3 regions of the Paenibacillus sp. FSL P2-0136 genome follow, and region 1 is predicted to be linked to each of the others. Evidence: riboswitches for the same ligand, from Rfam matches in the RefSeq annotation. Region 1 holds a riboswitch; each other region holds the start of a gene.

Region 1 (10,640 bases):
CCCCGACAATACAAAAAGACCACTGTTGATTTCTCAACAGTGGCCTTGTGTGCTTGGCAACGTCCTACTCTCCCAGGACCCTTCGGTCCAAGTACCATCGGCGCTGGAGGGCTTAACGGTCGTGTTCGGGATGGGTACGTGTGGAACCCCTCCGCTATCGCCACCAAACGGGCATTTGAATATCAAATGCTATTATTCAGGTCTCAGCATCGCCAAATGCTGAAAACAAATCTTCTTTACAGAGCTACTTGAGCTCCATAAATTACAATTTGATTCCTGAAAACTGAATCCGAAACGAATCTGCGTATTAGAAATTTTGGATAAGCCCTCGACCGATTAGTATTGGTCAGCTCCATGCATTGCTGCACTTCCACCTCCAACCTATCTACCTCGTCGTCTTCAAGGGGTCTTACTAATTGGGAAATCTCATCTTGAGGGGGGCTTCACGCTTAGATGCTTTCAGCGCTTATCCCGTCCGTACGTAGCTACTCAGCCATGCTCCTGGCGGAACAACTGATGCACCAGCGGTACGTCCATCCCGGTCCTCTCGTACTAAGGACAGCTCCTCTCAAATTTCCTGCGCCCACGACAGATAGGGACCGAACTGTCTCACGACGTTCTGAACCCAGCTCGCGTACCGCTTTAATGGGCGAACAGCCCAACCCTTGGGACCTACTTCAGCCCCAGGATGCGATGAGCCGACATCGAGGTGCCAAACCTCCCCGTCGATGTGGACTCTTGGGGGAGATAAGCCTGTTATCCCCAGGGTAGCTTTTATCCGTTGAGCGATGGCCCTTCCATGCGGTACCACCGGATCACTAAGTCCGACTTTCGTCCCTGCTCGACTTGTAGGTCTCGCAGTCAAGCTCCCTTATGCCTTTGCACTCTGCGAATGATTTCCAACCATTCTGAGGGAACCTTTGAACGCCTCCGTTACTCTTTAGGAGGCGACCGCCCCAGTCAAACTGCCCGCCTGACACGGTCCCCGTACCCGATAAGGGCACTAGGTTAGAACCTAGATACGATCAGGGTGGTATCCCAACGGCGCCTCCGCAGAAGCTTGCGCTCCTGCCTCCACGGCTCCCACCTATCCTGTACAGATCGTACCCAAATTCAATATCAAGCTGCAGTAAAGCTCCATGGGGTCTTTCCGTCTTGTCGCGGGTAACCTGCATCTTCACAGGTATTAAAATTTCACCGGATCTCTCGTTGAGACAGCGCCCAAGTCGTTACGCCATTCGTGCGGGTCAGAATTTACCTGACAAGGAATTTCGCTACCTTAGGACCGTTATAGTTACGGCCGCCGTTTACTGGGGCTTCGGTTCACAGCTTCGGATTGCTCCTAACCGCTCCCCTTAACCTTCCAGCACCGGGCAGGCGTCAGCCCGTATACTTCGCCTTACGGCTTCGCACAGACCTGTGTTTTTGCTAAACAGTCGCTTGGGCCTTTTCACTGCGGCCCCCTCGGGCTATTCACCCTACCGAGGCACCCCTTCTCCCGAAGTTACGGGGTCATTTTGCCGAGTTCCTTAACGAGAGTTCTTCCGCGCGCCTTAGAATTCTCTTCTCGCCTACCTGTGTCGGTTTGCGGTACGGGCACCTTCTCCTGACTAGAGGCTTTTCTTGGCAGTGTGAGATCATGACCTTCGCTACTATAATTTTCGCTCCCCATCACAGCCCAGCCTTAATGATGTGCGGATTTGCCTGCACACCAGCCTCACTGCTTAGACGGACATCCATCAGTCCGCGTCACTACCCTCCTGCGTCACCCCATCGCTCATAGCGGATTACGGTGGTACAGTAATTTCAAACTGTTGTCCTTCGACTACGCCTGTCGGCCTCGCCTTAGGTCCCGACTTACCCTGAGCGGACGAGCCTTCCTCAGGAAACCTTGGGCTTTCGGCGGATCAGATTCTCACTGATCTTTTCGTTACTCATACCGGCATTCTCACTTGTGTAGTGTCCAGCGCTCCTTACGGTACACCTTCAACCCCTACACAACGCTCCCCTACCCCAGATGCTAGTGCATCTAGCCATAGCTTCGGTGGTGTGTTTAGCCCCGTTACATTTTCGGCGCAGAGTCACTCGACCAGTGAGCTATTACGCACTCTTTCAATGGTGGCTGCTTCTAAGCCAACATCCTGGTTGTCTGTGCAACTCCACATCCTTTCCCACTTAACACACACTTGGGGACCTTAGCTGATGGTCTGGGCTGTTTCCCTTTTGACAATGGATCTTAGCACTCACTGTCTGACTCCCGGCAAGAAGTAAATGGCATTCGGAGTTTGACTGAGCTTGGTAACCCTTGCGGGCCCCGCACCCAATCAGTGCTCTACCTCCACCACTCCATTCACCGAGGCTAGCCCTAAAGCTATTTCGGGGAGAACCAGCTATCTCCGAGTTCGATTGGAATTTCTCCGCTACCCCCACCTCATCCCCGCATTTTTCAACATGCGTGGGTTCGGGCCTCCAGTGCGTGTTACCGCACCTTCACCCTGGACAGGGGTAGATCACACGGTTTCGGGTCTACGTCCACATACTTAGTCGCCCTATTCAGACTCGCTTTCGCTGCGGCTCCGGCTTCTCACCTTAACCTTGCATGTTAAACGTAACTCGCCGGTTCATTCTACAAAAGGCACGCCATCACCCATAAAGAGGGCTCTGACTTTTTGTAAGCACACGGTTTCAGGTTCTATTTCACTCCCCTTCCGGGGTGCTTTTCACCTTTCCCTCACGGTACTGTTTCACTATCGGTCGCCAGGTAGTATTTAGCCTTAGCAGATGGTCCTGCTGGATTCATACGGGGTTTCACGTGCCCCGCACTACTCGGGATCCGTCTCGGAGAGAACACAGTTTAGGCTACAGGGCTTTTACCTCTATCGCGGGCCTTTCCAGACCTCTTCGCCTACCATATTCCTTTGTAACTCCATGTGAGACGTCCCACAACCCCAAGAGGCAAGCCCCTTGGTTTAGGCTGTTCCGCGTTCGCTCGCCGCTACTGACGGAATCACTATTGTTTTCTCTTCCTCAGGGTACTTAGATGTTTCAGTTCCCCTGGTCTGCCTCTGCGTATCCTATGTATTCAGATACGAGTAACTGCGAATTACCACAGCTGGGTTTCCCCATTCGGACACCCCCGGATCAAAGCTTGCTTACAGCTCCCCGAGGCAGTTTCGTTGTTCGCCACGTCCTTCGTCGGCTCCTGGCGCCTAGGCATCCTCCGTGTGCTCTTAGTAGCTTAACCTCGATTTTTCCGTCAGGAAAATATCGGACATTGAATCACTTCAACGCCTTTATTTCCATCCAGATCATCGTAGCATCGCCATTAATTCAAAACTTGTTTACACAAGTTCAGCTTAAAGGAATGTTCTAAAACGCAAATTCGTTTCGGTATCCAGTTTTCAAGGATCAAGTTGCTGTTATTACGGGACAATCACGGCTGTGATGTTCGGAATAACAGACAGTGTTACTTGAGAGTTTGAGCTCTCAAAACTGACCAACGAGTGAGTAACAGGCCTAAACCTGATTGGTGGAAGCAAAGCTTCCGATTTGAATGTCTTCATTGCAGAAGACGATTCTCCATAGAAAGGAGGTGATCCAGCCGCACCTTCCGATACGGCTACCTTGTTACGACTTCACCCCAATCATCTACCCCACCTTCGGCGGCTGGCTCCCTTGCGGGTTACCCCACCGACTTCGGGTGTTGTAAACTCTCGTGGTGTGACGGGCGGTGTGTACAAGACCCGGGAACGTATTCACCGCGGCATGCTGATCCGCGATTACTAGCAATTCCGACTTCATGCAGGCGAGTTGCAGCCTGCAATCCGAACTGAGACCGGCTTTGCTGGGATTGGCTCCACCTCGCGGCTTCGCTTCCCGTTGTACCGGCCATTGTAGTACGTGTGTAGCCCAGGTCATAAGGGGCATGATGATTTGACGTCATCCCCACCTTCCTCCGGTTTGTCACCGGCAGTCACTCTAGAGTGCCCAGCTCAACCTGCTGGCAACTAAAGTCAAGGGTTGCGCTCGTTGCGGGACTTAACCCAACATCTCACGACACGAGCTGACGACAACCATGCACCACCTGTCTCAACTTTCCCCGAAGGGCACCTGATGCATCTCTGCTTCGTTAGTTGGATGTCAAGACCTGGTAAGGTTCTTCGCGTTGCTTCGAATTAAACCACATACTCCACTGCTTGTGCGGGTCCCCGTCAATTCCTTTGAGTTTCAGTCTTGCGACCGTACTCCCCAGGCGGAGTGCTTACTGTGTTAACTTCGGCACCAAGGGTATCGAAACCCCTAACACCTAGCACTCATCGTTTACGGCGTGGACTACCAGGGTATCTAATCCTGTTTGCTCCCCACGCTTTCGCGCCTCAGCGTCAGTTACAGCCCAGAAAGTCGCCTTCGCCACTGGTGTTCCTCCACATATCTACGCATTTCACCGCTACACGTGGAATTCCACTTTCCTCTTCTGTACTCAAGTCACCCAGTTTCCAGTGCGACCTCAGGTTGAGCCCAAGGTTTAAACACCAGACTTAAATAACCGCCTGCGCGCGCTTTACGCCCAATAATTCCGGACAACGCTTGCCCCCTACGTATTACCGCGGCTGCTGGCACGTAGTTAGCCGGGGCTTTCTTCTCAGGTACCGTCACTCCGGTAGCAGTTACTCTACCGGACGTTCTTCCCTGGCAACAGAGCTTTACGATCCGAAAACCTTCATCACTCACGCGGCATTGCTCCGTCAGGCTTGCGCCCATTGCGGAAGATTCCCTACTGCTGCCTCCCGTAGGAGTCTGGGCCGTGTCTCAGTCCCAGTGTGGCCGTTCACCCTCTCAGGTCGGCTACGCATCGTCGCCTTGGTGGGCCGTTACCCCACCAACTAGCTAATGCGCCGCAGGCCCATCCCCAAGCAGCAGATTGCTCCGCCTTTCATTCTTCTCTCAGGAGAAAAAAGAAATTATCCGGTATTAGCTACCGTTTCCGGTAGTTATCCCAGGCTTGAGGGCAGGTTGCCTACGTGTTACTCACCCGTCCGCCGCTAAGTCTGAAAGGAAGCAAGCTTCCTCTCAAACTCCGCTCGACTTGCATGTATTAGGCATGCCGCCAGCGTTCGTCCTGAGCCAGGATCAAACTCTCCAAATTGGTATTTAGAAAGAGCGATTGCTCATTTTGAAACATCTGACGAGAATTTACATTCTCATTTTTGGATCTCACCGAAGCGATCTCCAGATACTCACTCGTTGTTCAGTTTTCAAAGATCAAGCTCGTTGTTAGTGTCGATGTTGTCGTCACCAGCAACTCTTATAATATATCACGTTCATCTGAGCAATGCAAGCTTTATTTTTGAAATCACTTATTTAAGTAATCTCTCATTTCCTTTGCCGCTCCAACAACGCTTATTTATAATAACCTATCCTTCTATTAAAAAGCAACCTTTATATAAATAAAAATAACCCGCTTAATGACTAAGCGGGCTATTCTCAGATAATGCTATAGTTACAGCTATTCTTAGTAGAATTTCGCTGCAGTATATTTGCTTGCTGATTTGATCAGTTCTGTTGATGCTGTTTTCTTACCCAGACCTGCATCCACTGTAGTATCAATCGTCACCCATTTGCCGTTCAGGAACACTTCGTTCCAGGCATGGTATGAAGTTACATAGCTTGTATTCCCCATAACCAACTTGGTTGGAATCCCTTCACTGCGGAGCATAGTAGCGAACAAGGAAGCGTAATCGTAGCAGATACCTTTGTTGGTAGCCAGTGTGTTGTCGTTGTTCGGAATATAATCTGTGCTTACGCTGTTGGCCAGAGAGTAGTCATATTTCACGTTAGCTACGATGTAATTATAGATAGCCTTAACTTTGTCTGCATCTGTGGTCAGACCCTTTGTAAGCTGTGCTGCCTTTTGAACGGATTTATCGGAAGAACTCCACTTTACATTCTGTACAGAGCTCAAATATACGGCATTCACATTGCTCATTGAGAGAGATACAGTCTCGGAAGATAGTACTTTGTATTTGTTACCGGTAGTATTCTCAAGAACGGAGACCTTGTAAGAGCCATTACCTTGTTGCAGCGGGAACGTCTCGGTCGGTTTGGAAGTGTATAAGTTGTAAGTATAGCTGTTATTGTCCTTGGTAATCATGAGCTTCATCTTCTTGTCCTTAGGAACATCGTACGAAACCCCGATAACTCCTTGATCAAGTTGTCCAACATTTAACCAGCTTGAATCTGCATTTGCTGCTTGAGCAGTGCCTGTCTGCACGGAAGTGACGATCACAAAAAGTGTAATCAGCATTAAATAAAACTTCTTCATGGATAAAACCCCTTTCGGTAGCTGGCTGCCATTCTTACGGGAAGGCCCTTTAGCTTTGCGTCCCTACCTTTCGATAGGTTTGCCGTTATCGTATAAGCTTTATCTGTCCAATCTACTGCCACATAATGACAGATTCAGAATGAAAACAAACAAAAAAAGCCTCTTCATTCGGTAACTGGCTGCCATCCATGACGGGAAGGCCCTGTAGCTTTGCGTCCCTACCTTTCGATAGGTTTGCCGTTATCGTGTATTAGCTTTCATAGTTATAGCTTACCATATCTCAATCTATTAGCAAGACCCAAATCACTAGATTCCCGCAAAAATAGACTAAAATTTTATGTTTTTTGACCTTTCTCAGCATTGTCCTATGACAATCAGGTCAACTTTGCATGAATAATGAGTCTGTGGGTAGGGTTGACAAGCGGATCACAGGTAATGAGGGTCAGAATCTTATCATCATCCTTACCCTTCAGTACTGAAATATCGGTAGGCTCTACAATAGATACATCATATACAACATATTTGTATTCCTGTCCGCTTGTAATAACAGTAATGGCATCCCCTTTACCGACCTCATCCAGTCTGTTGAACAGCCGCCCTGCCGTTCTTGACCGATGTGCCGCAATCGCTGCATTGCCTACCGCGCCAATCGGAGCTGTCTCCTTCATATGCGCCGCCGCATGCTTCATATTGGTCTTAGTGGCGCCCTCCAGTACAGGCAGCTTCAGATCGATTTTATCGATTTCAATAATAGCGGTGATTTTGCCTCCCACTTCAATCTCGGGCGCTGTAGTGGGCACCGGCTCTTCCGCACCAGACTCTTCCGCCAGCAGCTGGGTGACTTCTGCATAAGGCTTGCTCAGATCCTGGCTGGCAGGAGCCGTAGCCGAAGGAACGATTTCACTATAGGCCTGTTCAGCCTCTTCCAGCAGCTTCTGCTGCTGACGGTCCTCGTACCATTCGCTTCCTTTGGGGTAGAGCATAATCAGGACCCCGGCAAGTATAATCAAATAGGATAACTTCCGCATGACAATCGCCTCCGCAACATAGAATAAGTGCTTTCCTCCGCAGAATACGGGGAAGATATACGCTCTCTTTAGAATACCCACTTCCGGCTTCCAAAGAAATTAATGATTACTGTAACAAAGGTAACCAGCACCTTGGCCATCAGCACCTGGACGCCCAGCCGGTCAGTCAGCAGATGAATCAGCAGCACCGAAATGCCCAGCACCATCAGATTCAGCACAATAAATCTCACCAGCTGCATCCGGTCAAAGCGGCCATCCCCGCCTCTGTCCCTTCCCTTGAAGGTCACCTTCTTATTCCAGAAAAAGCTGTTGGCCGTCCCGGCACTGTAGGAAATAATCTGTGCAGGGGTGTTAAGCATCCCCAGGGAATGAAGCAGGGTAAATACCGCAAAATCTATGAACGTGTTAAGCAGGCCCACCGCATTGAATTTCAGAAACTGGATCATCCCTGCCCGCCAAGCCTTATCTTGCATAATCGCTTGCCTTCCGCGTGTCTTCGGCCTCTGCCTCCGGGTAGCCTCGGGTCTCGCGTACGATATAAAGCGGTCTATCCTTAGATTCATCATAGATCCGTCCGATGTATTCCCCGATCACGCCCAGCAGCATCAGCACAATGCCGTTAAACAGCAGGTTCACCCCGACAATAGATGCCCAGCCCGGCACAGTCCAAGAGGTGAAGACTTTCTGGAATAAGACCAGGAACAGGTAGATGAAGCTGGAGAAGGACAGGAAGAAGCCGACATAAGAGGCGATTTTGAGCGGCTTGTGCGAGAAGGAGGTGATTCCGTCGAGCGCAAAGCGGATCATTTTTTTGAGCGGATATTTCGTCTCCCCGGCGAAGCGTTCCTCCCGCACATATTCCACCATGGTCTGCCGGAAGCCGACCCAGCTTACCAGCCCCCGTACATAACGGTTCTTCTCCTTCAGACCGCGCAGCACATCGCAGACCTTACGGTCGATGAGCCGGAAGTCCCCGGTATCTGTGGGAATCTCCACACTGGTCATGCTGCTGAGCAGACGGTAAAAGATTTTGGCTGTCACCTTCTTAAAGAAGGTCTCTCCGTGGCGCTTCAGCCGCTTGGCATAGACTACCTCATAGCCTTCCTTCCACTTGGCGATCATCTGCAGGATGACCTCCGGCGGGTCCTGGAGATCTGCGTCAATCACCACAACAGCCTGGCCTTCAGCATAATCCATACCCGCCGTAATCGCCACCTGATGGCCGAAGTTACGGGAGAAGTCAATCAGCTTGACATGCTCATCCCTATTACTGATTTCGCGCATAATCTCAGCCGTACGGTCCCGGCTGCCGTCATTGACGAACACGAGCTCATAGGAATCCCCGCACTCATCCATTACTTTTTTGAGCCGTTCGTAAGTTATCTGAATGACTTCCTCCTCATTATACATGGGCACAATTACACTATATCTGGCCTTCACAAGGGTTCCTCCTCAATTTATTGTAAGCCACAGCTTCCTTGATGCGCTTCATCAACATCAGCTTTGAGCAACTATACGGCTCTTACAGCTCCCCTCCTAGAATACCCAGGAAGGGAACCAGCGAAGTACATGAATGATATAACTGCTGTTCACCTGCATGCCGGACAATACCGGATAGAACATTACAAACAGGATGGCGGCGGCCGCAACATAGGCGTACCGCAGATATTTGGCACCCTGGAACCTGCCGTCAAGCAGCTTCAGGATGTACACAATGGATAGAATCATAAACGGCACCATCGCAAAGTAATGGTACAGGAAGGTCTCACGCGGCACAAGCATCCATGGAACATATTGTGAGAAAAAGCCGATCCAAATCATATACAGGCTCTTGTCCCGGCGCTTCAGGGTGAACCATACAGCAGCCAGCATCGTGAAGATTCCTGTCCACCAGATCAGCGGATTGCCCATCGTTACTATGCTGCTCGCCTTGCCTGCAGGCAAGCCTTCGCCGCCGCTGAAGAACCACACCGGACGCTTCATGAACGGCCACTCCCACCAGGAGGAGGCGAACGGATGTGTAGCTACAAGCTGACTGTGATAGTTGTACATATTCTTCTGGGCATCAATCAGCCCCTTAACGGTGAAGCCCTCTGCCGACGCAGATAGTGAAGGAATGAAGGACAGGCTGTATATGATTCCCGGAATAATGACGAAGAATCCAATGCAGCTGGCCAGCGTGATGATCGTGTTCTTCCAGAAGGACTGATCTGCAGTCCGGCAGGCGGCTTTGAGCTCCTGACCGCTCAGCTTGCCTTCAGCCAGCAGGCGTCCGGCAGCCTTGTATTCTCTGTAGCGTTCAATGAGTACCAGCGCAAGCATAATAGCAAGTCCTGCGCCTCCGTAGATCACGATCCACTTCGAAGCAACCCCGATGCCGAAGAACAGGCCGGACCAGAACAGCGGAGCCAGTGTGGTCCGCAGCGGCACCCGGTAGAAATTCATCGTGAAATACCGCTGCATGAAATAGAACATCAGCATAATGAAGAATACACCGTACACATCGATGGTCGATATCCGCGTCTGGGTGAAATGCATGAAGTCCAGAGCGAATAATCCCGCTGCCAGTGCAGCATAGGTGGTCTTACGGAACAACCGAATCGCCATGATATAGATCAGCGGCAGCATCGCAATCCCGAACAAGGTGCCGATGATCCGCCAACCGAACGGATTGACGCCGAACAGCTCCATCCCTACCCCGATCAGCAGCTTGCCAAGCGGCGGATGCGTGTTCTCATAAGGAACAATATTATGATAATGCTCATAAGCTGTACGGGCATGATAGATCTCATCAAAATACGTACTGTTCATGAAATTAGAGTTCTTGGGAATGACGGACTGCTCGTCAAACAGATTGGCCGGCGTTCCTCTTTTAGCTTCTGCTCCCGAATCGGGTGTCACGCTTGCTATCGTCAGAGGAACCTCCGGTGCCCCCTGCTCATAGAAGGCCATCTCATTGAGAGTGAAGCCTGGAGACGTAACCGAGAGCTTGACATATCTTGCGGATACGTTAAGCGGCTGGCTTTTCCAGATGAAGACATTGCCCACATCCTCGCTTACCTCAAGCGGGCTGCTCCAATTATCAGGGGTCTGGCTGAATTCCAGCTGAAACTTCCCTGTTCCGACACCCCCGAACACATTAACCCGCTCCAGTTGATGGGCCTGCCCCAGATCCACATAGAAGCTCTCGCCGCTGGCTGCTGGCTCCCACAGAGTCTCAGGTGCCTTGTTATCTCCCAGATGATAGAGGGCAAGCGCCCCGTATAGCACGGTGATACCGAGCATCCAGA
Region 2 (10,640 bases), 3.5 Mb from region 1:
CTTCTGCATGCTGTTTCTTTTGTGCGACAGCGCGTTACCCCGTTGTCAAGCTGCTTATTACGCTCTTGTAAGTTCTGGTACTGCGGATTGCCTTACCCGGTGATCCTTGGCATATACAATAGCTTTCCCATTTGAAGGAGGACAAGAGACCATGTTTAAAGTATTAGTATCGGATCCGATCAGCGATTTGGGCATTCAGCAATTGATGGACGCAAGCGATGTGACTGTAGACAAGAAAACAGGACTAAGTGAAGATGAGCTAGTTGCAATCATTGGCGAATATGACGGCTTACTCGTTCGCAGCCAGACTACCGTGACGGACAAAATTATCGCCGCCGGTACTAATCTCAAGGTTATCGGCCGGGCCGGAGTCGGCGTGGACAACATCAAGCTGGAGTCCGCCACGCAGCGCGGTGTAGTCGTTATCAATGCTCCGGACGGCAATACCATTACGACCTGTGAACATGCTTTTGCCATGATGATGGCCTTGGCCCGTCATATTCCTCAAGCCTACGCGAAGACGATTTCCGGCGTATGGGACAGAAAAACCTTCCTCGGCGTAGAGCTGCGCGGCAAGACACTGGGCGTACTCGGCATGGGCCGGATCGGCAGCGAGGTGGCCAAGCGCGCCAAAGCCTTCGGCATGAGCATCCTGGCCTATGACCCGTTCCTGACAGCTGACCGTGCAGAGAAAATGGAAGTGAAGCTGGCTTCGGTAGACGACATTGTGCGCGGTGCAGACTTCATCACCGTTCACACACCGCTCACCCCGGAGACCCGCCACATGATCTCCCGTCCGCAATTCGAAGTGATGAAAAAAGGCATGCGCATCATCAACTGTGCCCGCGGCGGTGTCATCGATGAAATGGCGCTGGTAGAAGCGATTGACAGCGGTATTGTAGCCGGTGCTGCGTTCGACGTCTTCGAGAAGGAGCCGCCTGAAGCAGACCACCCGTTCCTTACACATCCGAAGATTATCGTGACTCCACATCTGGGTGCTTCGACGATTGAAGCCCAGGAGAACGTGGCCATCGATGTATCCGAGCAGGTCCTTCATATCCTGCGCAACGAACCGTTCATCAACGCGGTGAACATTCCGCCGGTTGCACCTAGCGTGATGAACAAGCTGCAGCCGTACTTCACCCTCGGCGAGAAGCTGGGCAGCTTCGCTACGCAGATTACGGACGGAGCGATCCGCGAGATCCTTGTGGAATATGCCGGTGATCTCTCGGATGTGGATACCCAGCCGCTTACCCGCTATGTCGTCAAAGGTGTGCTCACCCGCCACTTTGCCGGAGATGTGAACATCGTCAACTCGATGCATCTGGCGAAGACCCGGGATGTGAATGTAGTGGTGACCAAGGCTTCCAAAACCAAAGGCTTCACCAACCTCATCACGGTAACACTCAAGGCTGAGCATGATGAAGAGCGTCTGGTCGCCGGTACCCTGCTGCAGGGCTATGGCGAACGGATTGTTAAGGTCAACAAGTTCCCGGTCGATATTGCTCCGGAAGGCCATCAGGTTGTGATCTCGCATAATGACAAACCGGGTATCATCGGACTCGTCGGCACCCTGCTTGGCGAGAACGGCGTCAATATCGCATCCATGCAGGTTGGCCGTACGATCATCGGCGGAGCTGCCATTATGCTCCTGACCGTTGATAAGGGTGTGCCGAAGGAGGTCTTGGTGAAGCTGGCCGGACTGCCGGAGATCAACACCGCTGAGGAGATCATTCTGCTCTAGAAAATTATTCCTGCCTATAACGGCATAGTAAGCAAAAACACTCTGAGGAGTAACGGCATCAGCCGCCCACTCTCCAGAGTGTTTTATATTTTTAGCCGGAAATCACGAATGGCGGCACCTGCCGGCCATCGGTGTCAGTAAAGCCATATTTCCGTGCCAGGTCCCCTACCTTCTGGGGAGTACCAGTCATGGATATCACTTCAGGATCAGCAGCAAGCGCTGCAACCGCGCGGCCGACATATGCTGTCGATTCGGTAGTCTGCAGCTCCGTCACCTCCTGCCAGTGCTCTTCGTCGGTATGGAAATCATCCAGAACCACTTCGGTCCGCATCCAGCCCGGAGAGAGTGGTATGACCGCGATGCCATCTACAGCCAGTTCAAGGGATAGCCCGTAGGCCATACGCACCAGCGCATTTTTGGACAGATCGTAATAGAAGTTACCGGTGTACTTATACTCGTCCCAGAAGGTCGTATGGACGATTAATTTCCCTTTCCCCGCACCTTCGCTGCGCATCAGCGGAATTGCATAATAATTGGTCATCAGCTGTGCCCTTAAACCTGAAGTGAACATATTGTCCCAATGCTCCGTAGGCAGCTCCCAAAAAGGATTATTCCAAATCGGCAAATTGTTGCCTCCCCAGACATTGTTAATAAGAATATCCAATCTGCCCTGCTCTGCGCTAATCTGCCGGATTACAGCCTCTGTCTCGCTGTCATTGGTATGATCACAGCGGATCACAGCTCCGTCCCCGCCTGAGCGGCGGATCTCAGCCAGCACCCCTTCAAGCGTTCTTGCCTGTCCCTCCTGCGGCATACCGGCATTCCTGCCCGTAATGTATACATAGGCACCAGCCTTCGCCAGCTCCAGTGCAATGCCTCTGCCCGCTCCCCTGCTCCCGCCTGTTACCAATGCCACTTTCCCTTGCAGATTTGTCATTTGATCCGCTCCCTTTCATCTATCATGCCCGGATTAGATGATCATTTGCGCTAATCCGTATTCTTGTCTAATATATACCTTATACATGACAACCATTGACATATATAAATAATACATTCAAGGGAGGTTGCAGAATGAGAGCGGATCGCCTGATCACTATCGTTCAACTCTTACAGAGCCGCGGGAAAATCAGCTCCAAAGAGCTGGCGCAAACGCTGGAGGTATCCGAACGTACAATCTTCCGGGATATGGAGGCACTAAGCTTCTCCGGCATCCCCGTGCTGGCGGAGCGCGGCCGGGAAGGCGGCTGGAAGCTGGCTGAAGGCTACCGGAATTCCCTGACCGGAATGAACACCAAGGAGATTGCCGCGCTGCTGGTGCCCGCTGATCCGGCGATTCTGCACGCTCTGGGCATTCAGGAGGAGTTCTCCTCGGCCGCCCGCAAGCTGCAGGCCGTCGCTAACCGGCAGCCAGTCACCCCCTTCAGCTTCCTCAGCCAGCGGATTCACATCGACGGAGCCGGGTGGCATCCCTCCGGGGAGACCTATCCCTGCCTATCCGCTTTGCAGGGAGCCTTATGGGAGAACCGCAAGGTGAGCATCACCTATCTGCGCGGCGAGGACGCCGCCGAGCGGCTGGTTGCACCGCTGGGGCTGGTAGTCAAGCGCGGCGTCTGGTACTTGGTCGCAGGGCATGACAGCGAGCTGCGGACCTACAGGGTCTCCAGAATTACTGAGGCCAAAGTCACAGATGAGTCTTTTGAGCAGCCGGAGGATTTCCACCTGTCTGAGTACTGGGAGACCTCCACCGCCGCATTCAAGTCTGCCTTGCCCAGGTACCCCTCCAGCCTTCTTGTAAGAGAGCAAACGATGAAGGAGCTGCAGAAGGAGCGATACGTCGCCCTGTTGCACCAGCAGCCTGCTGAGGCCCCGGGCTGGATCAGGGCCGAGGCCGAGTTCAACACGCCTGAGTCTGCGTGCCGGATCATCCTGTCCCTGGGTCAGGGTATCAAGGTGACGGCACCGCCTGAGCTTGCGGATACGGTTGCTGCGGCTCTGCGTGAAGCGGCAGCATTATACGATTTTTAATAATAGACCAAATGCACTAGTATCCCCTATAATATTACAATACACATTATTATTTATAGGGGGACTTTACATTATGGACTGGATGAACAAGCTGCCGTTGAAACAAAAAATCGTCACCGGATGTTACCTGGTTGCCGCTTTATTCGCTGTCCCTGTCTTAATCACGCTAATCCTCATGGACAGGCTGCTCATCGGTATTATTCTTGTCGCCGTCCTGGCAGCGCTGACTTACCCGCTTGCGCGCTTCATTGAGAGAACGCTTACATCTTCATTTGAGGATATCTCCAATGTGACGCACACGATTGCCAAAGGCGACTTCACCAGCCGTGCCGATGAGAATGGCTCCATGGGCGACATCAGCCGCTCCTTCAATACCATGATTGACAAGCTCAAAAAAATCCTCACCGATGCCTCACAGATTACCCGTCAGGTTATGGACGCCAGCCGCGGGATTGAAGACAAGAATCAGAACCTGAAGTTTGTCATGGCGCAGGTGGCTTCCTCCTCCAATGAACTGGCCCTCGGTGCTAACGAAATCTCGGTGGATATCGCTGATATGACCGAATCGATCAAGGATATCGAAATCAAAGTCTCCAATTATACGAATTCCACCAAGGAAATGAATAAAAGGTCTGTACATACGCTGGAATTGGTAGAACAGGGACGGCAATCGGTGGATACCCAAGCCGAAGGCATGCGCAAGAACATCCAGGCTACCCAGAAGGTGGCGGATACTATCGAAGCCCTATCGCATAACGCACGAGGCATTACGATGATTACCAAGACGATTACCGAAATTGCTGAACAGACCAACCTGCTGTCGCTCAATGCTTCTATTGAAGCTGCCCGTGCAGGCGAGCATGGCCGCGGGTTCGCCGTTGTTGCCCAGGAGGTGCGCAAGCTGGCTGAGGAATCCACCGCTTCAACCAAAGAGGTGTTCGGTCTGGTACGCAGCATCGAAGCGGATATCAAGCAGGCTATCGATAACATCGCCATCAATGAAGAGGTAGTCCAGGTGCAGAATGAGATGATTACGGAGACAGCCAACATTTTTGCTCAAATTGTGCATAGTGTCCAATACATAACCGAGCAGATTGCCTCCTTTTCCGCAGAGAGTGACCTTATGCTGGAGAGCGCGCTCAAGATCTCCGGGGCGATCGAGAATATCTCAGCCATCACCCAGGAGACCGCCGCAGGGACGGAAGAGGTATCCGCAGCGATGAACGAACAGATTCATGCTCTTCAATCCGTAGCTGAGGAGACAGAGAAGATGACCTCCGCGGTCTTCAACCTGCAAAAAACGATTCATATTTTCAAATTTTAACCTCAGCACAAAGAGACACGCCTGCGGAATTTTCTGCGGGAGGTGTCTCTTTTTTTGGGCAAAACAAAGATTGTTATGTAATATTCACAAATTGTTGAAATTGTGCATAAGGGTAAAAACCGTGCTTTGCACTTCTTTACTATAGTCGTTCTATTGTCATAGCTTGTCTATAAGCTAACATCTTACATCACTATTACTTAAGTCCTATCACCGAAATTTGTAATGCTGTATATCTAGTGAATTCTTAATGTTTTGCAGTAAATCAGGAATGTAATGAGGCTTTGTGCTCACTTCCCACATTAATCAACCTAAACGGCCATTTGCATTTTAAGACTTTAGTCTTCCAGGGACAACCATTTTCAAAAGTTTGAAAATCCAAATATTTAGCCATTTCCACTCCTGAATATTCGTCAAATTCCGAGTTTCTTCTCACAGGGGTTATTGACAAAAGCGGAGCAAGGAATATATTGTAAAGGAAAATTCTCCACAAATTCATTTATAACCGCATACCGGCAAAATTCACCGAAAGGGAATGACGCAAAGCCATGGATCTACAGTCTCATTTCTGAAGTGGGATCATGACAGCCAGGTTGCTGAAAAACTGTGAACGCCTTAGGTTTCGCGTTTGATTATGGTGATTCGTGCAACAGACCTGTGCTCCAATGGTGAGTACAGGTTTTCTATTGCTGACGTATACAAATAACAACTTGCGGGGTGGATGTTCTGAAGACAGTTGCAGATTATATGGCGGAAGCATTACACAATCTGGGAGTCACTCATTCTTTTGGAATCATAGGCAAGTCTATTTGCCCCATCGCTTTGAAAATGGTTGACTACGGTATAGAGTTCATCCCCGGCCGGCACGAATCCAGCTCCGGCTTCGCCGCCGGCGGTTATGCTCTGAAGACCGGCAGTCTCGGGGTAGCCTTCGGCACCTCCGGTCCTGGGGGAACGAATCTGCTCACCGCAGCAGCGCATGCCAAGGCCAATAATCTTCCCGTCCTCTTCATCACCGGACATCAGTCCATCAAGGAGCTGGGCATTCCCCAATGTCAGGATTCCACTTCCTACCTGGCTGATTTGGCGGATATGTTCCGGCCGGCCACCCTCTTCAGCAAGCTCGTTGAACGCGGCGATCACTTCAGCACGATTTTCAACCATGCCCTATCCATCGCCCTGGGTGACCAAAAAGGTCCGGTCCATCTCTGCATTCCGTTTGATGTGCAGACAGAGCGGCTCGCGGAATGCCGGATTGTTCTGCCGGAACGCGAGGGACTAGTCAGTTATCAGAACTATGACCGGGTCATCTCGGCGATTAATCAATCCGCTAGGCCCCTGATCATTGCCGGTAAAGGCGTCAACCGCTCAGGTGCCCATCAGGAACTGGTTCAGCTGGCCGAAACCTTCAACATTCCTGTAGTCACCTCTCCAGGCGGCAAAGGTGCAATAGCTTATGATCACCCGCTCTACCACGGTCCTGTCGGCGTTGGCGGCTCCTCGCACGGCGATGAATTGCTGAACAACAGCGACCTGTTCATTGTTCTGGGCTCCCGCCTGAGCGACATGACCATCTGCAACCTGAAGCCGGAGAATCATCCGCCGCAGCTGATCCAGTTCGATGTAGATCCAACCTTTGTCGGCAAAATACTGTCCTCATCCACCATCGCTGTCGGCGGGGACTTAAGGGACAACCTGGCACTGTATCTTCAGAAGCTGGACCCCTCTACGGTCACCAAGCATGAAATCACAATCTCCAATGCTTACAATGACGAGTTGCCCGTGCTGGCGGGGCTCTCTCTGGCTTCGGTAATGAGCACGATGAGCGACCTGATTCCTTACAACAGCAGCGTGTTTGTAGATGACGGCAGCCACGGGTTCAATGCTGTGAAATGGTTCAATGTCCGCAGGCCCGGCAGCTTCATATTCGATGCCTACTTTGCTTGCATGGGCAATTCAATTGGCATGGCGATCGGTGCCAAGACGGCTTCTCCCGGAGAGACTGTCTTCTGCATTACCGGTGACGGCTGTTTTATGATGCTCGGAACTGAAATAAACACAGCCGTTTGCAAGGACATTCCGGTGATTTTCATTGTGGTGAACAATAAGCAGCTGGATATGGCGCTTAAGGGTATGGAGAAAACGACCGGCCGGATTGACGGTACGATCTTCGAGGTTCCGATGGATGCCGTGAAATTCGCCGAATCGCTGGGTGCAGCCGGCTTCCGCTGTGAGACGCAGGAGGAGTTCGCTGCCGCAATCCGCGAAGCTGTGGCACTTAACAAGGCTGTTGTCATTGAGCTGCTGACTGACCGTGATGAAATGCCTCCTACGGCCCACCGCACTCTGGATCTTACGTAAGGAAGCCGTATCCGCACACCTTTTCTAACCTACTATCAGGAGGACATATCGTGAACAAGAACATGAACAGCGGACTCGATCATTTCACTGATCTCTCAGGAGATTATGGGGCCAAGGCCCTGGCTCCGATCAAAGAGCATTTTCCGGAATTAGCCGAATATATCATGGGCAATGCCTATGGCGATATTTTTCAGCGGACCACGATTGGCTCTGACTGGAAGGAGATCGCGGTGATCTCGTCGCTGATTACGATGGGACAATATGAACAGCTGGGGGTTCATTATGTAATGGCGCTCCGCGTTGGCATGACCGTCGAGCAGATCAAGGGCGTGCTGCTGCATCTGACCCCTTGCGTCGGTGCCCCCCGGGTGATTTCGGCCTTTAATGTGCTGCTGGATACCCTGGAGGAGATCAAAGAAAAATCTTCATAAATCTACAAATTTCGACTTTTGATTGCACGTTTCAGTATGATCTGGTTATAATGAAGGCAAAATATCCCAAATCGAATTGCGGTTTTGTCGAATAGAGTCGCAGGAATAACGTTTTGGAGGTATTGGAAATTACACTTAGGGAGAGATCAACATGGGACAATTTATTTTGAAGACAGATACTGCGAAGAAAGTAATCAATATTGAGCTGGAGGGAACCTTCTCTAACGAGGACGGGCTCAAATCTATACAGGCTTACCAGCAGACTATTAACCCGATCAGCCCTGCTGAATATGCACTAGAGATCGACTGCCGCAAGCTGAATGTAACCGCTCCTGATGTTGTACCGCTGCTTGAAGGCTGCTTCATCATGTTCAAGGCTGACGGCTTCCAGAAAGTGAGTCTTACCCTGGAAAATAACCCGATCCTCAAAATGCAGCTGGCACGCCTGGGCCGCAAAGCAGGACTTGAGAATCTGGAGATCACTTCAACCGTACAAGCTTAATAAATACAATTTAAACCTAAATCAGCCGCTTGAAACGCACATGTTCATTCATTAAACCGGCTGCTAATGCTGGAAGAGAGTTTTGTAAGAAGCAGATTTGTGAGAAGTATAGCTAACAAAACTTTAGGAGGTCTGTACTATGGCGGGGATTCGCATTAAGGACATTGATATCTACCATCCAGACAAAAGAATCGGCAATGACTTCTTCATTCAGCATTTTGATGACAAAGGTATTGATATCCGTGGACTGCTGGCTACTCTGGGCCGTGAAAACCGCTACAGCATCGACAGCCCGGATGAGAATTCCCTGACAATGGCTTTTGAAGCCGCAAGTAATGTTCTGGAGAAAACCGGTCTTACCGGCCCTGACATTGACCTGATCGCTTATGCAAGCCAGACCCCTGAATATATATTTCCTACGAACTCATTGATGATTCACCGACTGATTAACGGGGCTTCGCATACCATCTGTATTGACAGCAATGCCAACTGTGCCGGAATGACCGCCTCGGTTGAGCAGGTCAGCCGCCAGATGATGGCGAACCCGAGAATCCGCCGCGCCCTGGTCATCGGCTCCGATTACGTGGCACCTCATGCGGACAAAAATGATCCGGTATATTACGCGAACTTCGGTGATGCCGCTGCCGCTGTCATTCTGGAGCGCGATGAGCATTCGGTCGGTTTCATTGACTCTATCTATCAGACAGACACCTGTGTGTACGGCAACTCTCTGTTCCCGGCAGAAGGCCTGGCTAAGCTCGGACGCACCGGTGTTGCTGCAGGAGAGTTCAATGTGAAGTTCATTCCATTCGATGATTCCATCTGTGTGGATGCCGCTTCCGAATCAATCAACACTCTGCTGAGCAACAACGGGATTGCCCCTGAATCGGTCAAGGCTGCCTGCTTCTCACAGCTGTCTCTTCCGAACATCCAGGCCGTCTCCGGCAAAACCGGTATTAACCCTGAGGCCGCAGTCTACATAGGCGATGAGTTCGGCTATACCTCGACCAGCAGCCCGTTCATTGCCCTTCACAGAGCCGTCACTACCGGGCAGCTGGAACGCGGAGACAAAGTTCTGTTCTGGACCGTGGGCGCCGGATGGCAGAATGTCGCATTTGTAATGGAGTACTAATCTTACTGTTCATTCTGTTCCAGAGTAAAAAACGGCCCGCAGCAGAGTTTCTGCCTGCGGGCCGTTTCTGTTCTTAATGCCTCTACTCCGCTCTAAAGTCTGCCTTCGTGCTTGCCCTCATGCTTCTCCCAGCCCATCGTGCGCGATACAGCATCCTGCCAGGCACCGTATCTGCGTTCCCGCTCCTCCGGCTCCATCTGCGGCGAGAAAACCTTCTCGGCCGTATTGAAGCTCTCCAGCTGCTCACGGGTCCATACCCCGGAGGTTAGTCCGGCTAGCAGCGCAGCGCCAAGTGCTGTAGTCTCCGCGTAGGTTGTACGTGTCACTTCGCTGCCCAGAATATCGGCCTGGAACTGCATCAGCAGATTGTTGCGCACCGCACCGCCGTCTACCCTCAGGCCGGTGAGCGGCATGCCGGCATCCTTCTGCATCGCGTCGATGACATCGCGGGACTGGAAGGCCAGTGATTCCAGCGTCGCCCGTACCAGATGTGCGGAGGTGGTGCCACGCGTCAAGCCGAATATGGCGCCCCGCGCATACATATCCCAGTAAGGCGCACCCAGGCCGGTAAAGGCTGGCACTACCACAACCCCCTCACTCTCGTCCACCTCGCTGGCCTTCTCTTCCGAGTCGGCGGGCGCGACAATTAGCCCCAGCCCCTCCTGCAGCCACTGCACAGCCGCTCCAGCCACGAAGACACTGCCTTCCAGTGCATAATAGAGCTCATCGCCCATGCCCCAGGCTACCGTGGTCAATAGGCCATGACTGGATGCCACAGCTTCAGTGCCTGTATTCATAAGGATGAAGCAGCCTGTCCCATAGGTGTTCTTGGCACTGCCTGCCTCCAGACAGGTATGACCAAAGAGCGCTGCCTGCTGGTCCCCCAGCACCGACCGGATAGGAATCTCCAGACCGAACCACTGCTGATCACAGACACCGAAATCACCGCCCGACATCCTCACCTCCGGCAAAATCGACGACGGAATACGCAGCGTGTCCATCAGCTCTTCATCCCACTGGCGCTCATGCAGGTTATACATCATCGTTCTTGAAGCATTAGTAACGTCTGTAGCGTGTACCGCACCCCCGGTCAGCTTCCAGATCAGCCAGGTGTCTATCGTTCC
Region 3 (10,640 bases), 1.2 Mb from region 1:
CTTCAGGTCGGGAATCAGCAGAATATCGCTGCAGGTCAAACCGGTAATTACATTGCTGCCCATGGCTCCGCCGCCTTTACTATAGCTTGGAAGAATAGATATCCTCGATTAGTGTAGTGCCGAAGAAGCTGTTGGACGGCACGTCCGCCTCCGCCGGTACAAAAATACTGATCTGCTCCGAAGGAGAATCCCCTGTATTCCTGACAGAATGGACTACGCCCGCAGGCACATGGAACGTATCTCCGGCCCGGTAGCTGTACCACTCCCCGTCACATAGCAGCTTGACCTCTCCTACGGTAATATGAATGATTTCGACTACATCATGATAATGCGGCAAGACTTGACCGCCGATCCCCAGCTTCTCCCACAGAATCGAGCTCATGCGGATGCCCAGGCGGTCCGCCTCCGTTGCCGAGACAATCTCCCGGTGATACAGCTTTATGTGATTCGGCATAAGCTCCCATGTCATATCTGCTGCTGCCAGCACTTTCGTTTCCTGTGTATGCATATTCGATTCCCCCATGATGGATAAAATTTTTCCTTTAACTTAAATTTTTAGTTCAATCTATATAGCTCTGCTACCTGCGGCGGAACACAGCCGCCACCGGTCCTCCGCCCTTCGGCCCCTGATGCTCGCCTCCGCCGGAGACGTAGATCATCGGGTCGCCGCCGACATAGGCCAGCACACCGCCGACTACAGCCCGCGCATGGCGGGTATGATTGATATCCGAGTCATCCAGCATGATATGGCGGCGTCCGCGGATGACGCCATCGGGATCAGCTTCCGCCTTGGCCAGCACCTGCACCAGCTCTTCACCGGGATAACGGTCCAGCAGGCCCTGAAGCGCAGCGCCATCCACAGCATCCTGCATCACGGCATGGTCGATGTGGTACGGGCCGTCCGCAGACAGTGAGTTCCCGAACACAATCACTTCGCAGCAGGACAGCTCACTGCCCGCCGAAGTGGAGGCTACCGCGCTGAATTGAGTCCAGTCCGTGCAGATCTCTTCTTCCTGTAAGGCCGCACGATCCACCTCACCCAGCGCTACCCCGGCACCCAGTGCAGAAGCTCCTCTGGAATAGCCCATCGATTTATAAGTATCCTCTGTGACGAGCGAACCCTCACGGCTGTGTGCCTCATAGATCTGCTCAGCGGTAAGCAGCGGACATTTGATCTGTACAAAATGCACATCCCCCGGTGAGGTAATGCCCGCATCCATGACCGCACGGGCCACGGCATCCGCCACGGCGTCCACCTGAGGGAGCCGTCCCAGTTCCTCCGGCCGGAAGCTCCGGGTTCTGGCGACTCCAATGGCGAGTGACTTCAGGCCATCAGTGACCACACCCGGCTCCTTCTGCCCGCTGCGGCTGATAACCGTGAAGTGCGGACTGAGTACCCCTTCCGTACCGCCGGACATCACATAAGAGATGTCGTCAGCTCCTCCTTTTGCCGCTTCAGCAAAGAATCCTTTCAAGGCCATCACAGCATAACCCCGTGTAAAATCATTCACACAGCCGTTTCCCTCCGTCTTCCCCAGCACCGCGACCACTTCCTCCGGCCGGAACAAGCCTGCTTCCACCGCTGCGCTTAATCCCGACATATCATGCGGCGCGCCTGCCGGGATTCGAATGACCGAGCAGTTCATCATAGATCATCGCTCCTTGTCCAGAAAATAACCCGTTTCTCCAGCAGCCCGATACACCAGAACAGCAGCAGGCCGCACAGCGCCGAAGCAATAATGGCCGAGAACATCACCGGCGTATCCATATGATAGGAAGAGACAAGCACTACATAACCGAGTCCCTTATTGGCTCCGACAAATTCGCCGACTATGGCACCGACTATGGCGAGCGAGGTGGAGATTTTGAGGGCAGAGAAGATATAAGGCAGACTCGTCGGCAAGCGCAGCTTCCAAAAGATTTCGCTCTTCGTCCCTTTATAGGTGGAGAACAGCTCCCAGGCTTCGTATTCAATCGCCTTAAGACCCTTGACGCTGTTCACCAGAATCGGGAAAAAACAGATCAGCATCGAAGCGATTACCTTCGAGGTATACCCGGTCCCCAGCCAAACGACCAGCAGCGGGGCCAGCGCCACCAGCGGCGTAGTCTTAAGGGCGATGGCCAGCGGGAACATTCCCTTCTCCATTGGCTTGGAATGCACAAAAATCACTGCAGTAGCCAGGCCGAGGATATTGGCGAGAATGAACCCGGTCAGGGCTTCGCCCAGCGTAACCAGTGTATGCGACCAGAGCGAGCCATTAATAGCCGAGACTACCTGCGTAGGCGCAGGCAGCAGATACATAGGAACCGACAGGAGACGTACAGCCAGCTCCCACAGCAGCAGGAAGCCGAGCGCAAACGTGACCGGGTACAGGGTGTCTTTGATTTTGACCGTCATAGATGCTTCACCCGCTTTCTCAGTTCCTTGACAATCCGGTGGAATTCCGGCAGCTCCTCCATGCCCGCCTCACGCGGGGAGGGCAGCGTCACCGGAATGATATCCGTCACACCGGCAGGCCGGGGAGACATCATCACGACCCGGTCCGACAGCAGCGCGGATTCATGGATCGAATGGGTGACCATCACAATGCTGCTTAGACTGGTCTCCGGGCTCTCCCACAGCCGCAGCAGCTCGAAATTAAGCTTCTCACGCGTCAGCTCATCCAGCGCGCCGAACGGCTCATCCATCAGCAGCACCGTCGGATCGGCCGCCAGCGCCCGGGCAATCGCTGCCCGCTGCTGCATCCCGCCGCTGAGCTGATGCGGGAAGTGGTTCAGATAATCCTGGAGGCCGACCAGGCGCAGTGCACTTTCTGCTTTTTCACGTGCCTCGGCTTTGCTGAACTTCTTCTTCTCGCCCAGCTCCAGCGGCAGCATGACATTCTGTAACGCGCTGAGCCACGGCATCAGGACCGGCTTCTGAAAGACCATGCCCAGGGACAGATCAGGTGAAGCATACGCCACCTCTCCACCGGTCTCCGGGCTTAACAGCCGCAGCATCAGCCGCAGTGTCGTGGATTTCCCGCAGCCGCTCGGTCCGAGGATCGAAATGAACTCATTGCGGTATACATCAAGACTGACCTGATTCAGCACAGGCACGTTGCCGAAGGACAGAGAGCAATTGCGCAGGGAGAGCATGGTTTCCCGGGTACCGGGATGCTGCGCGGCGGCAGCATCCAACTGTTCTTTGATCGCTGTTGTCATTGTCGGTCCCCTCCTTATTTCAAAAACTCGTTGGTGAACAATCCGCCGATGTCCTGTTCCTTTTTCACAAATCCCAGCTCGACCAGATTCTTCTGCAATGTCTCCCAAGATGCCTCGTCCATTGAGCCCAGCGGGAGCTTCTCCGGATCAAGCAGCGGAATGCTGGCCTTCATCATATTGACCTCATGCTTCAGATCCAGCTTCTCGCCATACTTCAGACCAAATTCGGCTGCCTCCTCCGGATGCTTCACTGCATAATCCCAGCCCTGCATAGACGCCTGCACGAAGCTTGTGACCATCTCCGGGTCCTTCTTGATGATAGACTCCGTAGTGAACAAGGTATCGGCATAGAAATTGATGCCGTAGTCGTTCGGGTCGATAATATTCACTTCCTTGCCCTGCTCCTCTACAGCCAGCACTTCATTAATGACATATCCGGGCCAAGCCTTGACCTGACCGGTTAACAGCGGACTCAGATCATATTTGACCGGCATCTCTTCGATTTGCGAAGGGTCGATACCCGCGCTTTTCTCCATGGCCCGGAAGGTCAGCTCTTCATTGCCGCCCAGCTTAATGCCTACCTTTTGCCCGACCAGATCCTCCATCGTCTTGATCCCGGACTCTTTGAGCGTGAACATGACGAACGGGGTTTTGCGGTAGATCGCGGACAACGCTTTGACCGGGACGCCTTTCTCTCTGGCGATGACGATCTGGTCGGCACCGGTAACTCCGAACTCCTCACTGCCGGAAGCTACCATCTGCACAGCCGGGAAATCCGAGCCCCCCGGGCGGATCTCAACATCCAGCCCCGCTTCTTTATAGAAGCCTTTTTCCACCGCGGTATAAAAGCCGGCAAACTGCGCCTGGTGAATCCACTTCAGCCGGAGCACCACCTTTTTCAGCTCGCCCGAGCCTTCCGCTCCCTGACCTTCAGCCTTCCCGGCTTCCGTATTGTTACCGCAGGCGGTCAGGAGCAGCATTAGCGAGGTTAACAGCATCAGCGCTTTCGTTCTGGACTTGTTCCACATGGTTATTCCCCCGTTTATGAATGATTTAGTATTGCTCCAGCGCCTTCAGCACCGCTTGTGAATCACTTACACTGCCGAACACCCCGCCCTGCATTTGAACCATACTCAGCGCCGCCAGGTGATTCGCTTCATCCGTTGCTCCTGTACAATCTGCAAGGATCAGACACTCGTACCCGCGGTCATTGGCTTCCCTCATCGTGGTGTGTACACAGACATCGGTAGTAATACCGGTCAGAATCAGATGGGTAATTCCTTTATTCTTCAGGATCAGGTCCAGGTCTGTTGCGTAAAAGCTCCCTTTGCCCGGCTTGTCTATAATGTACTCTCCGTGGGCAGGCGCCAGCTCCTCAATGATCTGCCAGCCGCGCTCCCCCCGCACGAGGATTCGTCCCGCCGGTCCTTCGGAGCCGATCTCGGCTCCGATCTGGCGGCTGCGCCACTGCTTGTTCGCCGGCAGATCCGACAGATCCGGCTTATGTCCCTCGCGGGTATGGATCACGGTGAAGCCTTCGATGTCCCGGATACGGGCCAGCAGCCGCTGAATGGGCTGGATCGCCCTCGCTGTTAATGAGAGGTCATAACCCATTCTCTCGACGTAACCGCCCTTGCCGCAAAAATCCGTCTGCATGTCGATAATCATCAGCGCTGTCTTCGCCGGGTCCACAGCCCCGTCATAAGGCCAGATGTAAGGTGTTGCTGCAATCTGCATGGTTTATGCTCCTCTCCTGATGTCGCTATCTCCATTAATGTTATATTAGTTAACATTAATTCGCGTTTCCTTGATATGAGTTAGATTATATTACAATGAATTTGCGATGTCTTCGGTTTTATTACGAAATAATACACTGAATGTTTGTGTTTATTTACATAGTTAACATATACATAACATTAACACCCGCAAAACTGCTTATCAAAAAAGAACACTCCGAGTCTTACCAAGCCCAGGGTGTCCCAACAGTTGAATGCTCATACTTTCCTCCCCCTGACTCTTCCATAAGCTGTAAGCGCTGGGAAACCAGTTTTTTTGTCGAAATAGAGCTGCATATTTCGAGTTTTTTGATAAATAGGCATAATATAGTTGAAAAATAGCTCTTTAAGTACTAGAATTAAGCTTGTTTGCAGAAGTTAATGACGCGTAAGAACTATTTATGACTCTTTTTGTCGATTACAGTCGACCATAACTCCCACCTCTACAGGATGTATATCATTGATCTATTTCTAAAGGCAAACTCCCCGAAAGGGCAGGACGCAAAGCTATGGGCCTAAGAACGCCGGAATCTGCGTTTACGGTTGCCAGGCTGCCAATAGAGACCACTTAAGCCAGCTATTCAGGAGGGAAAGCCTCCCAGGCTTGATGATGTTCTTTTTCTGTACGAATTGCCATTGATCATACGAAAAAGTGAGGTTACAACCATGCCGCAGCAGGATATCGAACCAAGCCGATATGAATTCGTAGAGTCCCTGATGCTCGAACGTAAAGGTCTCCTGGATTCATTCTCTGTGGAGGGCCGAGCTTCTGACGGGACAACTGGAGATAAGAATGGAATTATCCTCGTGCAGGACAACCAGATATTCATTACTCCCCCGCTCCCCGGAGGTGCTCCCGCCCGCATTTCTGCGGTCCACCCTGTTGTCCTGAAGATCAACTGGAAGACCGTTACAGAGCCAACCGAGGTGACCAGGGCGGATTATATCACTTGGGAGATCTGTGAGAAGCCCCAATATGAAATTACCGTATCGCCTGACAAGCTCAAGGTCCACTTCACTTTATACCGTGCAGAGAAGTACGCCTGGAATCTGGTCAACTGCCCCGCCGCCTTCGAAGCGGTCGTCCGTGCCCAGCCCAATCCGGCGATGCTGCTGTCCACGCTCACCATAGAACAGATTATCGCCTCACTGGACAACCGTTTTATTCTGCGCAACCTGAACATTCCCGCCCTGTACGCGGAGCTTACGAACCCTACATATCTTCCCGTATGCATCGCTGAAGGCAGAGCCCCGCTGCCCGGCAAGGAAGCCCGGCTGGAATTCCTGCTGCCTGAGCATACACTGGAGGGGAACCGGATGCTTCAGGGACAGGGAGCCCGGGGTCAGAAGCCTGCGGAACCCTTGGAGTATCTCCGTTTCCCGGGAGCCCCCTTTGCCTTTGCAGGCGAAGTCTTCGCCCGCAAGCTGCCGCCGGAAGAAGGCATTCCCGGCCTCGACACAGACGGAAGGGTCCTGCCCCCTCCCCCGCCACAGGATATCTACTTTGCTGCCGGTAATCATGCCAAGCTCCTTCCCTGTGGTAATATCGTAGCCCGGCACACCGGCAGGCCCCGTATCTGCGGAGGAAGCGGCAGCGTCCGGATATGTGACTTCCCTCCGGTCAGTCTTCTGGCCAGAGAGATGACAGATCCTGCGGGCGATGTTATGTTCGCAGGTGACATCATTGTACCGGGAGATCTGGAAGGACCTGTACGAATTGAAGCCCTTGGGAATGTGTACGTCTATGGCGATATCCGCAAATCTACAATTATAGCCACCGGCAGTATTTACGTTAGCGGCCAGGTCACCGGCAGCGGCCTGTACGCCGGGCACGCCGGGGTAATGCAGCATCGTCTGCACAGCCTCGCAAGCCTGCTGCGGACAGAGACGGACGGACTGCTTGAGGCGGCGCGCCAGCTGGCCAAGAATGTGGAATCCCGCCAGCAATCCGTGAATTACGGCCTGGTAGTCATGCTGCTGCTGGAGGATAAATACAGCCACTTGGGCAGCCTGATCCGTGATCTTCAGGCTGCGCTAAGCCGTATGAACGGGGCGTTCGGCTCCGGCACGGACCAGCTCTGGCAGATGCTTGAGGTATTCGCCCATCCGGGACAATTCACCGGGTACATCACGGACAGTGTCCTAAGCCGCTTCTCCAGGCTGCTGCTTAAGCTGGGTGAGGAGATTGAGCTGCTCCAGGAGGAGCATGCGGTGATTAATCTCGCCCGGTCACAGGACAGCCGCCTGGAGTCCGGCGGCAAGCTGCTTGTGCGTGATTCCTGCTAAGACTACTACTATATAAGGAGAAGTGAGAGCGTGCGATATAACCGTCTGGGCAATAGCGGCCTGCAGGTGTCCGCCCTGGGTCTTGGAACCAATTCCTTCGGCAAACGGGCAGATCAGGAGACCTCGGTCCGCATTCTGCACACCGCTATGGATCAGGGCATCAATTTCATCGATACCGCCAATATCTATGCCGGATCTGAATCGGAGCGGATCATCGGCCTTGCGCTTGAAGGCAAACGCCATAACGCAGTGCTGGCGACCAAAGCCGGATTGCCGAAGCATGAGGGACCCGGCGGCAGCGGCTCTTCGCGCCATCATCTGATGCAGGAGCTGGAGGGCAGCCTGCGCCGGCTGAAGACCGACTATGTGGATCTGTATCAGATTCACACCTTCGACCCCTACACACCGCTGGAGGAAACGCTGCGCACGCTGGATGATCTGATCTCCGCAGGCAAGGTGCGCTATATCGGAGCCTCCAATTATGCCGCCTGGGAGCTGATGAAGGCGCTTGGAATCAGCGAAGCCCGGCACTTCGCGAAATACATCTCTATCCAGTGCAGCTATTCGCTGGCTGACCGCACGCCCGAAGCGGAGCTGCTTCCGCTCTGCCTGGATCAGGGTCTGGGCATCATCCCATACTTCCCTCTGGCGGGCGGCATTCTTACCGGCAAATATACTGGCAGCAGCAAAGCCCCTGCCGGCTCCAGAGCAGAGACCGATCCGAACTTCCGCCGCTTCCTTACCCCGGAGCGCATCTCGCTCGGGGAGCAGGTTCAGGCCATTGCGGAGCGACTGGGCACCTCACCTGCAGCTCTATCCCTGGCCTGGCTGATGAACCGGCCCGCCGTCTCCACGGTGATCGTCGGTGCAACTACTGTAGAGCAGGTACAACATAATCTGCTGAGTCTCTCCGCTTCACCGGATGCGGAAATACTTGAGCAGCTTGACCAGGCCAGCGCCGCCTTCCGCACCGGCGAGCCGTTTGCAGTCTACCGGCTGCCGTAAGCGCTGACGGTGACGTTCATATCCATACACAAAAGCGAGCCCCCGTATACGGAGACTCGCTTTTGAGTATTTTGGCTAATGCTGAAGCTGTATTGCATTATACCGCAGCAATGAACCGCTCCATGTCTTCCTGTACCGTAGTAATACCGCCGATGCCGAAGGTATCTACCAGAACCTTAGCTACATTAGGCGACAGGAAGGCCGGAAGTGTAGGACCCAGATGAATGTTCTTCACGCCCAGATGCAGCAGCGCCAGCAGTACAATCACCGCTTTTTGCTCATACCAGGCAATGTTATAGGAGATCGGAAGATCGTTGATGTCTGCAAGACCGAACACTTCCTTCAGCTTAAGCGCTATGACCACAAGGGAATAAGAGTCATTGCACTGGCCGGCATCAAGTACACGGGGAATTCCGCCGATATCGCCAAGCGCCAGCTTGTTATATTTGTATTTGGCACAGCCTGCGGTAAGGATCACCGTGTCACTCGGCAGCTCTGCCGCGAAATCGGTGTAATAATTCCGGCTCTTCATCCGTCCGTCGCACCCAGCCATGACGAAGAATTGCTTGATGGCGCCGCTCTCTACTGCTCCAACCACCTGATCCGCGACATTCATTACAGCCGCATGCGCGAAGCCGCCGATAATCTCGCCTGTCTCAATCTCCACCGGAGCGCTGCAGCTCTTGGCCTGCTCAATCAGCGCCGAGAAATCCTTCTCTCCGTCCGCGCCTGCCGCGATATGCTGAATTCCCGGATACCCGGTGTTGCCTGTCGTGTACAGCCGGTCTTTGTAGCTGTCCTTCGGCGGCACAATGCAGTTCGTAGTCATCAGAATCGGACCATTGAAGCTGGCAAATTCCTCATTCTGCTTCCACCATGCATTGCCGTAGTTGCCTACGAAGTGGCTATACTTCTTGAAGGCCGGATAGTAGTGGGCCGGCAGCATCTCACTGTGCGTATACACATCCACTCCGGTACCCTCGGTCTGCTTCAACAGCGCCTCCATATCCTTGAGGTCATGACCGCTGATCAGAATACCAGGGTTCGTGCCTACCCCAATATTGACTGTGGTAATCTCCGGATTGCCGTAGGCTGCGGTGTTCGCACGGTCAAGCAGCGCCATCACATCCACGCCGAACTTGCCGCATTCCAGCACCAGCGCTGTCAGCTCACCGCCGCTCAGATTGTCATCCAGCGCAGCTGCCAAGCCTTTTTCCATAAAAGCATGTGCTCCTGCTTCATAGAAGCCCAGTACCGCAGCATGCTCCATGTAAGCAGCCATTCCCTTCAGGCCATAGGTCAGCAGCTCGCGCAAAGAGCGGATATCCTCATGTTCTGTAGCTAGCACACCTACCGTTGCCGCCTTGTCCATCAGCTCTTCATCAGTCACTGCATTCCACTTCGCCGCGTCATGCTCCGACAAATAGGCCATCACTCCGGCATCAGCCACTCTGCTGCGCCACAGATCCCGCAGGGCCAGTCCTTCCCGGATCTTCGCAGTGAAGTATTCCGGCACAAAGTTGGCATTGGTAATGGTAGCGAACAAGCTCTCTATCATAAATTTCTCCGTCACCGGATCAGTAATCCCCAGCTCACGCCCGCTGCGCGCGAAGATGGCAATACCCTTAAGTGTATACACCAGAAGATCCTGCAGATTTGCTACCTCACTGGTCTTACCGCACACCCCCTGAATCGTACAACCCGTCCCCTTAGCTGCCTCCTGACACTGGAAACAAAACATTTCGCTCATTACCTGAATCACTCCTTATCATTAATGGAATCGCTCTGTGCCTCGCCTTTACAGTTACCAATAATTGTAGTAGACTTTCGTCTATCAATCGGTAACGAATGTTACCAATTACAACACATCGGGAGGAAAAGTATGAGACCGGAGCCTGCTTCGCTGCAATCCTGCCTGCTATTTCGCGGAAAGTCCGCAGATGAGATCGAACAGCTGCTGCATACACTGGCTTACTCTGTAAGCTCCTACCATAAGAATGCGATTATTCTGGCAGAGGGTGATCCGGCGGACCGGCTTGGGATTCTGCTCTCCGGCCGCATTGAGGTGCAGAAGACACACCCTACCGGCAGCAGTGTAACCATCGCCCACCTGAAGGAAGGGCAGACCATCGGCGAAGCCGTATTGTTCCGCAGGAATAACACCGTGCCCGCCACCGTCACAGCCACTGGCCCCTGCAAGGTGATGTTCATCAGCAAGCAGGAGCTGCTGAGATTATTCGCGGCCGACACCGATATCCTCACCCGCTTCATCGAGAATCTGTCCGAGCGGCTGGTGCTCGTGAACCGGAAGATCGAGAATCTGTCCGCCGGGCCGCTGCGCCGCCGTATCGTAGACTTCCTGCTGGAGCA

The links. Region 1 has a riboswitch for cyclic di-GMP ahead of NYE26_RS01640 (transglutaminase-like domain-containing protein). Riboswitches for the same ligand answer to the same signal wherever they lie in the genome.
Region 2: another riboswitch for cyclic di-GMP. It lies ahead of NYE26_RS19265 (thiamine pyrophosphate-binding protein); the one in region 1 lies ahead of NYE26_RS01640 (transglutaminase-like domain-containing protein).
Region 3: another riboswitch for cyclic di-GMP. It lies ahead of NYE26_RS29385 (flagellar assembly protein A); the one in region 1 lies ahead of NYE26_RS01640 (transglutaminase-like domain-containing protein).

Annotation. Positions count from the first base shown of each region.
Region 1 covers NZ_CP150244.1:389,857-400,496, reverse strand. The annotation lists rRNA gene rrf (5S ribosomal RNA) at 52-168, opposite strand; rRNA gene NYE26_RS01650 (23S ribosomal RNA) at 317-3,244, opposite strand; rRNA gene NYE26_RS01645 (16S ribosomal RNA) at 3,586-5,146, opposite strand; gene NYE26_RS01640 (transglutaminase-like domain-containing protein) at 5,513-6,322, opposite strand; cyclic di-GMP riboswitch class I at 6,336-6,416, opposite strand; cyclic di-GMP riboswitch class I at 6,490-6,571, opposite strand; gene NYE26_RS01635 (class D sortase) at 6,697-7,350, opposite strand; gene NYE26_RS01630 (GtrA family protein) at 7,419-7,823, opposite strand; gene NYE26_RS01625 (glycosyltransferase family 2 protein) at 7,813-8,790, opposite strand; gene NYE26_RS01620 (glycosyltransferase family 39 protein) at 8,887-10,640, opposite strand, start outside.
Region 2 covers NZ_CP150244.1:4,509,827-4,520,466, forward strand. The annotation lists gene serA (phosphoglycerate dehydrogenase) at 152-1,744, shown strand; gene NYE26_RS19250 (SDR family NAD(P)-dependent oxidoreductase) at 1,836-2,681, opposite strand; gene NYE26_RS19255 (YafY family protein) at 2,816-3,769, shown strand; gene NYE26_RS19260 (methyl-accepting chemotaxis protein) at 3,843-5,093, shown strand; cyclic di-GMP riboswitch class I at 5,595-5,691, shown strand; gene NYE26_RS19265 (thiamine pyrophosphate-binding protein) at 5,808-7,451, shown strand; gene NYE26_RS19270 (carboxymuconolactone decarboxylase family protein) at 7,502-7,882, shown strand; gene NYE26_RS19275 (hypothetical protein) at 8,034-8,384, shown strand; gene NYE26_RS19280 (3-oxoacyl-[acyl-carrier-protein] synthase III C-terminal domain-containing protein) at 8,524-9,516, shown strand; gene glpK (glycerol kinase GlpK) at 9,609-10,640, opposite strand, start outside.
Region 3 covers NZ_CP150244.1:6,890,240-6,900,879, forward strand. The annotation lists gene NYE26_RS29350 (PucR family transcriptional regulator ligand-binding domain-containing protein) at 1-63, opposite strand, end outside; gene NYE26_RS29355 (cupin domain-containing protein) at 80-508, opposite strand; gene NYE26_RS29360 (ring-opening amidohydrolase) at 579-1,649, opposite strand; gene NYE26_RS29365 (ABC transporter permease) at 1,646-2,398, opposite strand; gene NYE26_RS29370 (ABC transporter ATP-binding protein) at 2,395-3,204, opposite strand; gene NYE26_RS29375 (ABC transporter substrate-binding protein) at 3,219-4,232, opposite strand; gene NYE26_RS29380 (isochorismatase family cysteine hydrolase) at 4,258-4,941, opposite strand; cyclic di-GMP riboswitch class I at 5,446-5,538, shown strand; gene NYE26_RS29385 (flagellar assembly protein A) at 5,616-7,265, shown strand; gene NYE26_RS29390 (aldo/keto reductase) at 7,296-8,270, shown strand; gene hcp (hydroxylamine reductase) at 8,368-10,020, opposite strand; gene NYE26_RS29400 (Crp/Fnr family transcriptional regulator) at 10,153-10,640, shown strand, end outside.